DNA from 3 places in the Vibrio sp. R11-SG3-ISO9 genome. Region 3 is predicted to be linked to each of the others. Evidence: riboswitches for the same ligand, from Rfam matches in the RefSeq annotation. Region 3 holds a riboswitch; each other region holds the start of a gene.
The links. Region 3 has a riboswitch for thiamine pyrophosphate ahead of thiC (phosphomethylpyrimidine synthase ThiC). Riboswitches for the same ligand answer to the same signal wherever they lie in the genome.
Positions count from the first base shown of each region.

Region 1: it holds a riboswitch for thiamine pyrophosphate, as region 3 does, so the genes downstream of both, thiD (bifunctional hydroxymethylpyrimidine kinase/phosphomethylpyrimidine kinase) here and thiC (phosphomethylpyrimidine synthase ThiC) in region 3, are expected to answer to the same signal.
Region 2: it holds a riboswitch for thiamine pyrophosphate, as region 3 does, so the genes downstream of both, thiB (thiamine ABC transporter substrate binding subunit) here and thiC (phosphomethylpyrimidine synthase ThiC) in region 3, are expected to answer to the same signal.

Region 1 is NZ_JCBDGU010000004.1:68,093-71,919, forward strand. It holds gene AC6R05_RS01060 (ABC transporter substrate-binding protein) at 1-69, opposite strand, end outside; gene AC6R05_RS01065 (ABC transporter permease) at 131-874, opposite strand; gene AC6R05_RS01070 (ABC transporter ATP-binding protein) at 927-1,706, opposite strand; gene thiD (bifunctional hydroxymethylpyrimidine kinase/phosphomethylpyrimidine kinase) at 1,696-2,556, opposite strand; TPP riboswitch at 2,660-2,771, opposite strand; gene AC6R05_RS01080 (hypothetical protein) at 3,109-3,360, shown strand; gene AC6R05_RS01085 (MAPEG family protein) at 3,454-3,827, shown strand, end outside.
Region 2 is NZ_JCBDGU010000002.1:48,433-52,259, forward strand. It holds gene thiP (thiamine/thiamine pyrophosphate ABC transporter permease ThiP) at 1-157, opposite strand, end outside; gene thiB (thiamine ABC transporter substrate binding subunit) at 228-1,220, opposite strand; TPP riboswitch at 1,273-1,392, opposite strand; gene AC6R05_RS00310 (flavin prenyltransferase UbiX) at 1,436-2,059, opposite strand; gene mpl (UDP-N-acetylmuramate:L-alanyl-gamma-D-glutamyl-meso-diaminopimelate ligase) at 2,099-3,457, opposite strand; gene fbp (class 1 fructose-bisphosphatase) at 3,727-3,827, shown strand, end outside.
Region 3 is NZ_JCBDGU010000051.1:2,829-6,655, reverse strand. It holds gene thiC (phosphomethylpyrimidine synthase ThiC) at 1-1,390, opposite strand, end outside; TPP riboswitch at 1,549-1,647, opposite strand; gene crcB (fluoride efflux transporter CrcB) at 1,714-2,097, opposite strand; gene AC6R05_RS18935 (multicopper oxidase domain-containing protein) at 2,207-3,589, opposite strand; gene AC6R05_RS18930 (methyl-accepting chemotaxis protein) at 3,764-3,827, opposite strand, start outside.

The DNA.
Region 1 (3,827 bases), on a different contig from region 3:
CGTTACTTTAGTTTCATCTGCCATAACATGACCTGAAACCAACGAAGCCATTAGAGCAGCAGCGCTCATAAATTTACTGTTTTTCACGATTAACCTTTCCTTTTGAACTTTCTATTTTTATAGATTTTGTTTAGTTGTGGCTTTCCCAAGGGATCGCCTTTTTGAGTAATTTGTCTGTGACAAAGTAGAGTGAGATAGAGAGCACAGCTAAGATAAATAGCGCAGCAAACATCTCATCAATAATCATTCGTGCGTTAGCTTGTAGCATCAGGTAGCCAAGCCCTTCACTTGAACCCACCCACTCACCGACAACCGCACCAATTGGTGCAATCACTACAGCCACACGCACACCTGATGCCAAAGTCGGCAGTGCCGCTGGCAGCTGAATATGACGTAACCTTTGCCATTTGGTGGCGCCCATAGTTTGAGCCAGATCGAGATAGCCACGCGGGGTATTGCGTAAACCGTCGTAGCAGCACGTTGTCACTGGGAAGAAGATAATGATCGCCGCCATTACAACCTTGGAGGCAATACCGTAGCCCAGCCACAGCATTAGTAGCGGAGCGATCGCAAACACGGGAACAGCCTGACTCGCAATCAAAATAGGGAGTAGCCAACGCTTTAAAGGCTCAAACAACAGCATTTGCAAAGCAAAGAACAGCCCCATAGATAGGCCAAGCAGAAGTCCGAGTAGGATCTCTTGCGCCGTGACCCAAGTGTGTTTGAGCAAGACGTCATAACGTTCAATCAGCTTATTAAACACTTCCATAGGTGCAGGCAGAATGAAGCTCGGCATTTCGAAAACCACGACCACCAGCTGCCACAGGCCCAGAATAATCGCGGTGCTTATCACGACACGCAGTAACGGGCTCATAGAGCTATCCTTATGGTTCAATACCGATTGAGGTTTGGTTAGCGCTTGGGAACTATGCATAGTCTTGCTCCAACTGCTCTAATATTTTCTGCTGAATGCTCGCGCAATGACCATCTATGGTTCTTGGAGGCAATGTTGTCGGAACTTGCAGTGATTGAGCAGATGCGGGTGAGCCTTGCAACACGTAAAGGCTGTGTGCCAAGCGCACCGCTTCTTGTGGGTCATGAGTAATCAAGACCACGGTTTTATCTTGCAGCAAGTGAGCCGCTAAGGTTTGCAGTTTGTGCCTTGTTACCGCATCTAACGCGGAGAAAGGCTCATCCATCAATACGATAGGTTTGTCTTGCATAAGCGTTCGCGCTAACGCAACACGTTGACGCATGCCACCAGACAGTTGTTGTGGCATAGCGTGAGCATAATCAGCAAGCCCAACCGATTTCAGCAAAGACAAAGCTCTTGCGTGATTGTCTGCATCGCTCGAGGCACTTTCCAAGCTTTGAGTGTCTTTCCCAGCAAAGCGCCGGCTTAGACATACGTTATCAATCACCGATAGCCAAGGCAGCAGCAGATCTTGCTGTGCCATGTAGGCAATCTTGCCCTCTAGCGATTGACCATCACTCGTCTTCACGACACCTTGCCACTCAATGTTCTCACCCAATAGACCAGCGAGATAACGTAAAATGGTGGTTTTCCCGCAGCCACTTCTACCCAATAAAACGGTCCATTGAGATGCAGGAATCGCTAAGCTCAGGCCTTGCAACGTCCGATGTTGGTTATCGAGATAACGAATGCTCGCGCTGGTGATTTCAACGCCAAGAGGCTTAGCGGACATCAGCATGACCTGCGTAGAAGTGATTCACAGGTCCGTGCCCTTGACCGACATTTAATTGATCTGCGTGGGCAATCGCGTCCGAAATATAGCGCTTACCAAGCTCAACGGATTGAGTCAGCTCATTCCCTTGCGCAAGGTAAGAGGCGATAGCCGAAGAGAGCGTACAGCCAGTACCGTGTGTGTTCTTGGTTGGGAATCGTTTTGCGCTGATAAGAGCAGTGTTGGTTGGCAGAATCAGTAGATCGTTGCTGTTTTCGTCTTGCTCTAAATGGCCACCTTTTAACAGCACCGATTTTGCGCCCAATGCTCGAAGCTCTTCAACCATGTCTTGCATGTCGGCTTCGCTTTCTGGCACAGGTTTACCTGTCAGTGCTGCGCCTTCTGGAAGGTTTGGTGTAATGATGTCGGCAAGTGGAATAAGTGCTTCTTTCAAGGTGCTGATGGCTGACTGCTCAAGCAACAAGTCACCACTGGTCGCAACCATTACCGGGTCAATAACCAGATGTTTGGGTTGATACTGCTTAATCTTATCCGCTACAACCTTGATGATGTTTGAATCTGCCAACATGCCGACTTTGACCGCAACGACATTCAGGTCGCTGAATACCGCATCAAGCTGGCTTGCAACATGATCTAATGGAATTGGAAAGATGGCTGAAACGCCTTGTGTATTTTGCGACGTGATTGCGGTGATCACTGAACACGCAAAACTACCGGTCGCAGACATGGCTTTGATATCGGCTTGAATACCTGCGCCGCCGCCACTGTCTGAACCCGCAATGGTTAACACAATTGGAGTGCTTGAAGAAATGGACTGAGTGTCGATTTGCGTGCTGGAATGCTGTGTCATGGTCGCTCCTACCATCTAAAAGACGTAGGAGAACTGAACTAAAACCGAGATGGCAGGCACCAGAGATCGAAGGATCGATGGAATGAAAATCGGTACCGCATAGGTTTTAGTATCAATAGTTCCCTACGCCAGTACTAACTGAATCAGGTTCAACGGGTCTCGAAATTCGATCTCAGCAAATACAACACGGTGTAATTGCCCCCCGACTATTTGCATCCATACTAACAGCACTCTTGAGAGTGAGGTAATAATTTTGCAGATTATTATTTACTAAAGCGTGAACGAAAGCGTTTTCGTCCACAATTTCATCAGATTTTGGAGGTTGAAAAACATCCAATTGAGAGTGCTACCGCCGCAAATTGTCCAAAATAGTTTATCCAACCTAACGGCTGCATTACGCTTCAAAGTAAAGCGAGCTGAACTCTCCAAACCATTGAACATAGTTATACATCTATAAAACGTTTTATAAACACAATTGATAATACATTGCACCTAGAGTATAAGTGTTTGTTAAGTAAAGATATGTACTGATGACTAAACGGGGAACATAGAATGGAAGTTAGAAGTGCCAATATATGGATTAAACTGCGTGAGCAAGGGTTCACTCGTTTTGTTGTAACGTCGACTGTTAGATCCTTTTTAATCGCTGGGCTGCTGTTGATGGCGACGAACTTCATCCTAGGAGCAGAAGTGACGCTGGCTAATACACTGCCAACGCTACTCACAATACTCGTCTCGCTTGGGGTGAGCTTTACTTTGATTTGGTTCTACGTAAAACACAGATACCAGTCGCAGTCCGTTTAACTGAGACACACAACCTACAAACCGACTAGACTATAGCTTTCGCACACTGATTTATCTGACTTAAGACTGAATACCCGATACAAGGACGGTAGATTGAATACTCTGATTTATTGCTTAATTGCAGCTGCCCTACTTCCCTATCTAGCGAAAATCCCGGTGGCTATCGCTATGAACAAACTGGGTGGCTACGACAACAATCACCCACGTGATCAACAGGCGAAATTGCAAGGGTTTGGAGCTCGTGCACTTGCCGCGCACCAAAATGCGTTTGAGTCTCTCATCGTATTTTCAGCATCGATACTTCTTGCCATAACAACGAATACTGTCAACGAGAGCGTGCAGTTGTTTGCAATTCTCCATATCGGTTTTCGAGTGGCTTACCACATTCTGTATTTGGTCAATATTGGTGTTATGCGCTCGATCTGCTGGGCGGTTGCGATAGGCAGTTCGTTTTTCATTATGGGGCA
Region 2 (3,827 bases), on a different contig from region 3:
AACTGAATTTGGTAACGTGCCAATAGTACGGATCAGACCATACTTGGCTGATATCAAGAGAAGGGGCATTGCTAAGCAATGCCCCTACCGATGAAACCACAAAGGCAGTAATGGTCAATGCGACCCAGATACCCACCTTAGGTGTATTCTTTAACATAAAGAGTGATTGTCTCGATGTTTAGCCCCTAATTGAGATAGAGGCTTAATGCCCGACGTTGGGCACTCAATTAAAAAGTCAGGGCGTTTTGCCACTCACGAATCCATGGCTTACGCTTCTCAGCCACTTCTTCAGAAGTAAAGCTCAGAGATTTCTTAGGCATCGTCAGTTGCTCAAAGCCTTTTGGTAGCTCGACATCCGTCACTGGGTACATCCAGTTGCCCGTTGGCATCGCCGATTGGAATTCGTCACTTAGAATGAATACCATAAACTCATCCGCTAGCTTCTCATTATCGCTGCCTTTCACTTTTGCTGCCACTTCCACTTGCGTGTAGTGACCTTCAGCAAAGTCAGCAGACGCGTACTTAGTGTCGCTTTCAGCGATGATGTGGTAAGCCGGTGAGGTCGTGTATGAAAGCACCATATCTGACTCGCCCTCAAGGAACATTGAGTAAGCCTCAGACCAGCCTTTGGTGACAGTAACGGTTTTCTTGGAAAGCTGTTTCCACGCTTGAGTTGCATCGTCGCCATAAACCGACTTCATCCACAACATCAGACCTTGGCCTGGTGTTGAAGTACGAGGATCTTGGTAAATCACCTTAAGATCATCACGCTGCTCAACCAACTCTTTCAAGCTCTTAGGTGGGTTTGATAGCTTTTCTGTGTTGTAGATAAATGAGAAGTAACCGAAATCATAAGGAACAAAGGTGCTGTCGTCCCAGCCATTAGGTAGCACAACAGAAGAAGTATCGACGTTGTGTTCAGATAGTAGGCCTGTTTTCTTAGCTTCCGCCATTAGGTTTTGGTCAAGACCAAGCACAACATCGGCTTTGCTATTGCCACCCTCTAGACGCAAGCGGTTAAGAATTGAAACACCGTCTTCCAGCGCAACAAAGTTCACGTCACAACCACATTTCTCTTCAAATGCTTTCTCGACAGCAGGACGCGGGCCCCAATCTGCAGCGAAAGAGTCATAGGTATAAACAGTTAGAGTATTATCGGACGCTAGTGCGGAAAAAGAAGCTACTGTAGTAACAGCAAGAGTGGTTAATGCAAATTTCACTGGACGCTCTCCATGGTCTGAGCGGCACAGGCTTGAGGGAGGACAATGGAAAAGTACTGCCTAACTCAATTCCTACGCCAGCATTATCTGGTTCAGGTTTACGGGTCCCAAGTTGACACTTGATCTCAGCCGCCATTCATAATTTGAATGTTTAGCTCCCCGATGAGTGAGCAGAATTGTAATTGTATTTTAACCAATAAGCTACAAAGTTCGCCTTAATGGCGCTGATCGTAGCCCCATCTTGGTACTAAACCCTGCTCAATACCTAGGTGGTCAAGAATACGAGCCACCATGAAATCGACAAGGTCATCGATCGATTTTGGCTGATGATAAAAACCAGGAGCTGCGGGCATGATGGTCACTCCCATAGTCGAGAGTTTGTGCATATTTTCCAAGTGTAGCGTCGAGAATGGCGTCTCTCGAACCACTAACAGCAGTTGGCCGCGCTCTTTCATGACAACATCCGCAGCGCGTTCAATCAAGTTATCTGACATACCGTGGGCAATTGATGCAACACTCCCTGCCGAGCATGGACAAACCACCATCTGCTTCGGTGCAGCAGAGCCTGACGCAACAGGAGAGAACCAATCGTCTTTACCACACACAACCAAACGCTCAGGGTCGCAATTTAGGTGTTTAACCAATGCTGCTTTGGCCGCATCGGGACCTGAAGGCAGTTTGAGATCATGTTCGGTTGCAAGCACCACTCTGGCGGCTGACGATATCAACAGGTACACCTGATAGTCAGCGGCGAGTAGGCACTCTAGTAAGCGCAAACCATATGGGGCACCAGAAGCGCCAGTGAATGCGAGGGTAATCGCTTTACTCTGTTTGGTCATGATCTCTTGTACTTCTTAAATCGATTAGAACGCGTGTATTTAACCTTTGGCCGCCAATCCATCAAGTAATTTCTGATGAATACCACCAAAACCACCATTGCTCATCACCAAAATTTGGTCACCAGATTGCGCTTGCTCAACAATACTTGCGACTAAGGCATCTAGGTTGTCACTGACAACAGCGGGCTGATGACAAGCGTCTGCGACATCTTTAACCGACCAATCGATGTTGTCTGGTTGGAATAAGAAAGTGCTGTCTGCTTGCTTCAATGAATCAGCAAGGGTTTCTTTGTGCACGCCTCGTTTCATCGTAGCAGAGCGAGGCTCTAACACTGCGATAATTTTGTTGTTGCCGACCTTATTACGTAAGCCACCCAAAGTTAGTTCAATTGCAGTTGGGTGATGCGCAAAATCGTCGTACACCGTTACTCCAGCAACTTCCCCTTTTAGCTCTAAACGACGCTTGGTATTGATAAACTTCGCCAAAGACTCACATGCTAGATCTGGAGTCACACCAACATGTCTTGCAGCTGCGATCGCCATCAGAGCATTATTGACGTTATGATCACCCACCAGCGGCCAATCAACCATTCCGACACACTCACCTTGGAAGAACACGTTGAACTGCGAGCCATCTTTGACTAGCTTTTCCGCACGCCAATCCGCCTCTTCCCCAGCAAATTCCGTTTCACTCCAACAGCCGCGAGACAATACATCCTCAAGAGCACGGTCCTGTTGAGGAGCAAAAATTCGCCCATTGCCTGGAACAGTGCGAATCAAATGGTGGAACTGGCGCTTAATCGCCTCAAGATCGTCGAAAATATCCGCATGATCAAACTCAAGATTGTTCATCACCAAAGTGCGTGGGTGATAATGAACAAACTTAGAACGCTTATCAAAAAAAGCACTGTCATACTCGTCAGCTTCAACGACAAAGAACATGCTCTCACCTAGGCGAGCAGAGATACCAAAGTTACCCAACACCCCGCCGACTAAGAAGCCCGGCGCATAACCACAATCCTCTAAGATCCATGCCAGCATGCTGGCCGTTGTGGTTTTTCCATGCGTACCCGAAACAGCTAGAACCCAGCGGTCATGCAGCAGGAACTCTTGTAGCCATTGAGGTCCCGAGGTGTACTTGAGGTTGTTATTTAGTACATATTCAACACAAGGATTGCCACGACTCATCGCATTGCCAATCACCACCAGATCAGGTCTTGGCTCTAGTTGGCTTGGGTCAAAACCTTCAATGATTTCGATGCCTTGCGACTCTAATAGTGTACTCATTGGCGGGTAAACATTGGCATCACAACCTGTCACTTTGTGACCTAATTGACGGGCTAACACCGCTGCACCACCCATAAAGGTGCCGCAAATTCCTAAGATATGAATATGCATATATCGCTTCCAAAAAACGGGCAAAAAGACTGATTTCTTAATCAAGATTATGTGCATTTCTTATCATGAATCGCCCAACAAAAGCGAGTCACAATGTAAAACAAATTTAGTCGACATTCTAAGTGAGATCTGTGTCGCTTACTTCATTACCATTAAAAAGATCTAAAGCTTAGAATTTACGTAAGCGACTAGATGAATAATGCCCACTTAAGAGGCAGCCCAATAGCGCTTGAATCCCCCAATTATTCAGAGAAGTTTAAGGAAATAACATGTCTGAGATGCGCACCCTTGGTGAGTTCATTGTTGAGAAACAAAGTGACTTTCCCCATGCAAGTGGTGATCTATCATCCCTTTTATCGTCGATCCGTCT
Region 3 (3,827 bases):
CTGTCGTCAATGGACCTAGGGTATAAAACGGCGCTTCATGACAGTGTTCAAGCTGCTCGTCCATGTTCTCTTTGATCATATGCATCGGCACGTGACCCGGCCCTTCAATGATCACCTGTACATCGTATTCCCAAGCGATCTTGGTCAGCTCACCCAACGTGCGAAGTTCAGCAAATTGAGCTTCATCATTAGCATCAGCAACTGAACCTGGACGCAAGCCATCACCTAGCGATAGAGCAACATCGTACTTAGCACAGATCTCACAGATCTCTCTGAAGTTGGTGTATAGGAAGCTTTCTTGATGATGAGCCAAGCACCATTTAGCGATGATTGAACCGCCTCGCGAGACGATACCCGTTACGCGCTTGGCAGTCATAGGTACGTAACGAAGTAATAAACCAGCATGAATCGTAAAGTAGTCAACACCCTGCTCAGCTTGTTCAATCAGAGTATCTCGCATCACTTCCCAGTTTAGACTCTCAGCAACACCATTAACCTTCTCTAGTGCTTGATACATAGGAACCGTACCGATCGGCACTGGGCTATTACGCAGTATCCATTCGCGCGTCTCATGAATATTTCGTCCAGTAGAGAGATCCATTACGGTATCGCCACCCCAGCGAGTTGCCCATACTAGCTTCTCAACCTCTTCCTCAATAGAAGATGACACGGAAGAGTTACCGATGTTTGCATTGACCTTTACCAGGAAGTTTCGACCAATAATCATTGGCTCAGATTCTGGGTGATTAATATTGGAAGGAATAATTGCGCGGCCTTCAGCGACCTCTTTACGAACGAATTCAGGAGTGATGTCTTTAGGCAGATTAGCCCCAAAGCTCTGTCCTGGATGTTGCTGAGTTAATACTTCATCACGGTACTGAGCTCTGCCCATGTTCTCACGCAGAGCAATGTATTCCATTTCTGGAGTAATGATGCCCTGACGAGCATAATGCATTTGAGTTACACACTGGCCATCTTTAGCACGTCGAATACGTGGTAGATTGCCGTAGCGAAGCTCATCTAAGGTCTCATCTTCTAGGCGTTCTTTGGTGTAAACCGAACTCACATCATCAAGTAGTTCAGTATCAGCTCGTTCTTCAATCCAACCCTCTCGCAGCTTCGGTAAGCCATTATAAAGATCGATTTCGTGCTCTGGGTCCGTGTACACACCCGAAGTGTCATAAACGCGAATAGGCTCATTAGGCTCAAAGATTGGCGCCTCTTTGGTGCCACCTATTAGGCTATCGGCTAAAGAGATCTCGCGCATAGGGACACGAATATCGGCACGAGAGCCTTCTACGTAAACCTTGGTTGAATTTGGGTACGGCTGTACCGAGAGAGTTTCTATAAACTGTTTTGCTTCCAGTCTCGCTTGCTTGCGATTCGACATAGCATTTTTCCTTGCTTCGTTATTCTAGATAATAAATTCGGATAAAAATGCTTGGCGGAAAGATGCGACAAGAGGAGCTGAGCATAGACATACCTAAGGCAGGTAAAAACGGTCTATTGCTTAGCTTATTGATAGGTCTGCTAGAGAGAATTCCAGCAAGGATATCTTCTCTTGTTCCCTTCGCAGGTATTAACCTGATCAGGTTCAACGGATCCCGAATGAACGGTCTCAGCCTTATGGCACTCCGACAAGTGAATTCAGTATATAAAATCGGCTTGGTTAAACCAAGCCGACCTGTGTGATTTTAATACGAATCTGGAAAACTAACTCTTAATTAGCAACTGAAAGCCAATCCAGGCTGCCGAAATACTCAATACCACATTCAAAAGAACATTGAGTCCCATCTTAAAAAAAGCGCCCTGCTGCATCAATAACACGTTATCCATAGAGAAAGTGGAGAACGTTGTTAATGCACCTAGAAAGCCTAACCCAATGATCTGACGCCACGGTTCAGTTGCTAGCATCTCATTTTCGAATGCAGCGATCAGCAGACCCATAATAAATGAACCGACGACATTCACCGTCAGGGTGCCGTATGGAAAACCACGCCCTAGTAGCACGACACACAACTCAGATATTAGGTAACGAGAACACGCACCAAATGCACCGCCAATGGCGATAAACCCCAAAATTGAAAACTGACCCATAATTCCCCCACATAAGACTTAAGGATATTCTAGCCTCACTCGATTTTTTTTCGAGATAATTAGTGAATAAATTACTTGGATAAATTTTAAGATTAAAAAGTTACAGGAGTCACTTTACTTCAATATAACCCATCAAACCGGTCTTCATATGTTCAATGACATGGCAGTGATACATCCAACGGCCTGGGTTATCAGCAACAAACGCTGCCTTAGCACTGCCATTCTTACCAAGCAGAACGGTATCTGTGTGGAATGGCTCTTCGACTTTTTTCCCATCCAGCTCAAGTACGGTAAAGGTATGGCCATGAATATGGATCGGGTGGTGATACTGAGTCACATTCTTGAGATCGAAAATGTATGTCTTTCCTAACTCTAACGTCGCAAGTGGTTCAGGAATATTATCCTTACTCATCCCTTCCCAAGCGCGCTTGTTCGTGAGCCAGAATTTAGGCATCGACTTGCCATCTTTTCCTGTCGGACTGATCGCTCCCTCCCACTCAAACAGAAAGTCGATTTCAGTGGCATTCACGAGGTCTAGATTAGGAACCGGGTTGAGTGGTAAAGAAGGTAATGTCTGCTCAGATGGTAAGTTCGAGTCCACGACTTCTAATGAACATAATGAAAATGGAAAACGTCCTTTCATCTGCAAGACATTTATAGTGGTACCTTTAGTCGGAGCAACAAACCCAATATCCACTCGCATGCCCGGACCAATCTTATGTTGTGTCAATCGATAAGGCGTTTTGACAGGGTTGCCATCGATAGCAATAACCCAAGCCTCCACACCCTCGACCGCAATAGGATAGGTAATCGTATTGTCGACATTAGCGATTCGTAGGCGTGTTGTCGCATGTTGCTTAATCTGGTAGTTCGGCTCATGAACACCATTCACACTACTCCACTCCCCAGGGGTGCCCATACGAGCACTCATTCGTGGGATCATCAGGTCCTTCCACTGCCCTTGCTTATCAAGATGCCAATGTTTAAGCATCAGGGGTAACTCTTCATCAAAAGCAACAGGCTGAGACTCTTCAACAATGATCAGCCCTACTAACCCCATTCCTAACTGTTTAACGCTATTCATATGTGGGTGATACCAGAAGGTACCCGCATCTGGTGGAGTAAACTCATAAACAAAGGTCTCTCCAGGCATGATTGGAGGCTGACTTAGGAACGGCACGCCATCCATTTCGATCGGGATTCTTAAGCCATGCCAGTGGATTGTGGTTGGTTCTGCGAGCTTATTGGTAAAACGGATGACAACTTTCTCACCTTGACGGCAGCGAATGGTAGGTGCTGGTATTTGCCCATCAAAGCCGAGTACTTTAGTCGTATACCCTGGAACGAGCTCAGCTGTTGCTGGCTCTGCCGTCAGGTCGTATACGTATCGTCCTTTTTCATCGACAGATTGAGTAACACTACAAGCAGGCAAGATTGATAGTGCTGATATAGCAATAGAAGACTTAATAAACTGGCGACGAGAAATATCCATACTGTTCTACTCTTAAATTAACCTGCGCAAAATGTAACAGATTATTAATAACAATTCTCATTACGACGCTAATTTTGAGTCTTAGGTAGCCTTGTCTGTTTGTTTCTTCACTGAATGGTACAAATAAAAAAGGAGACGTCTCCGTCTCCTTATAAGTAATATTTTCAGTCCAAGCTATTGCAACTTAAAGCGATCAACAATCGCCAGCAGCTGCTTATTGCTATTGGTCAGTTGAACC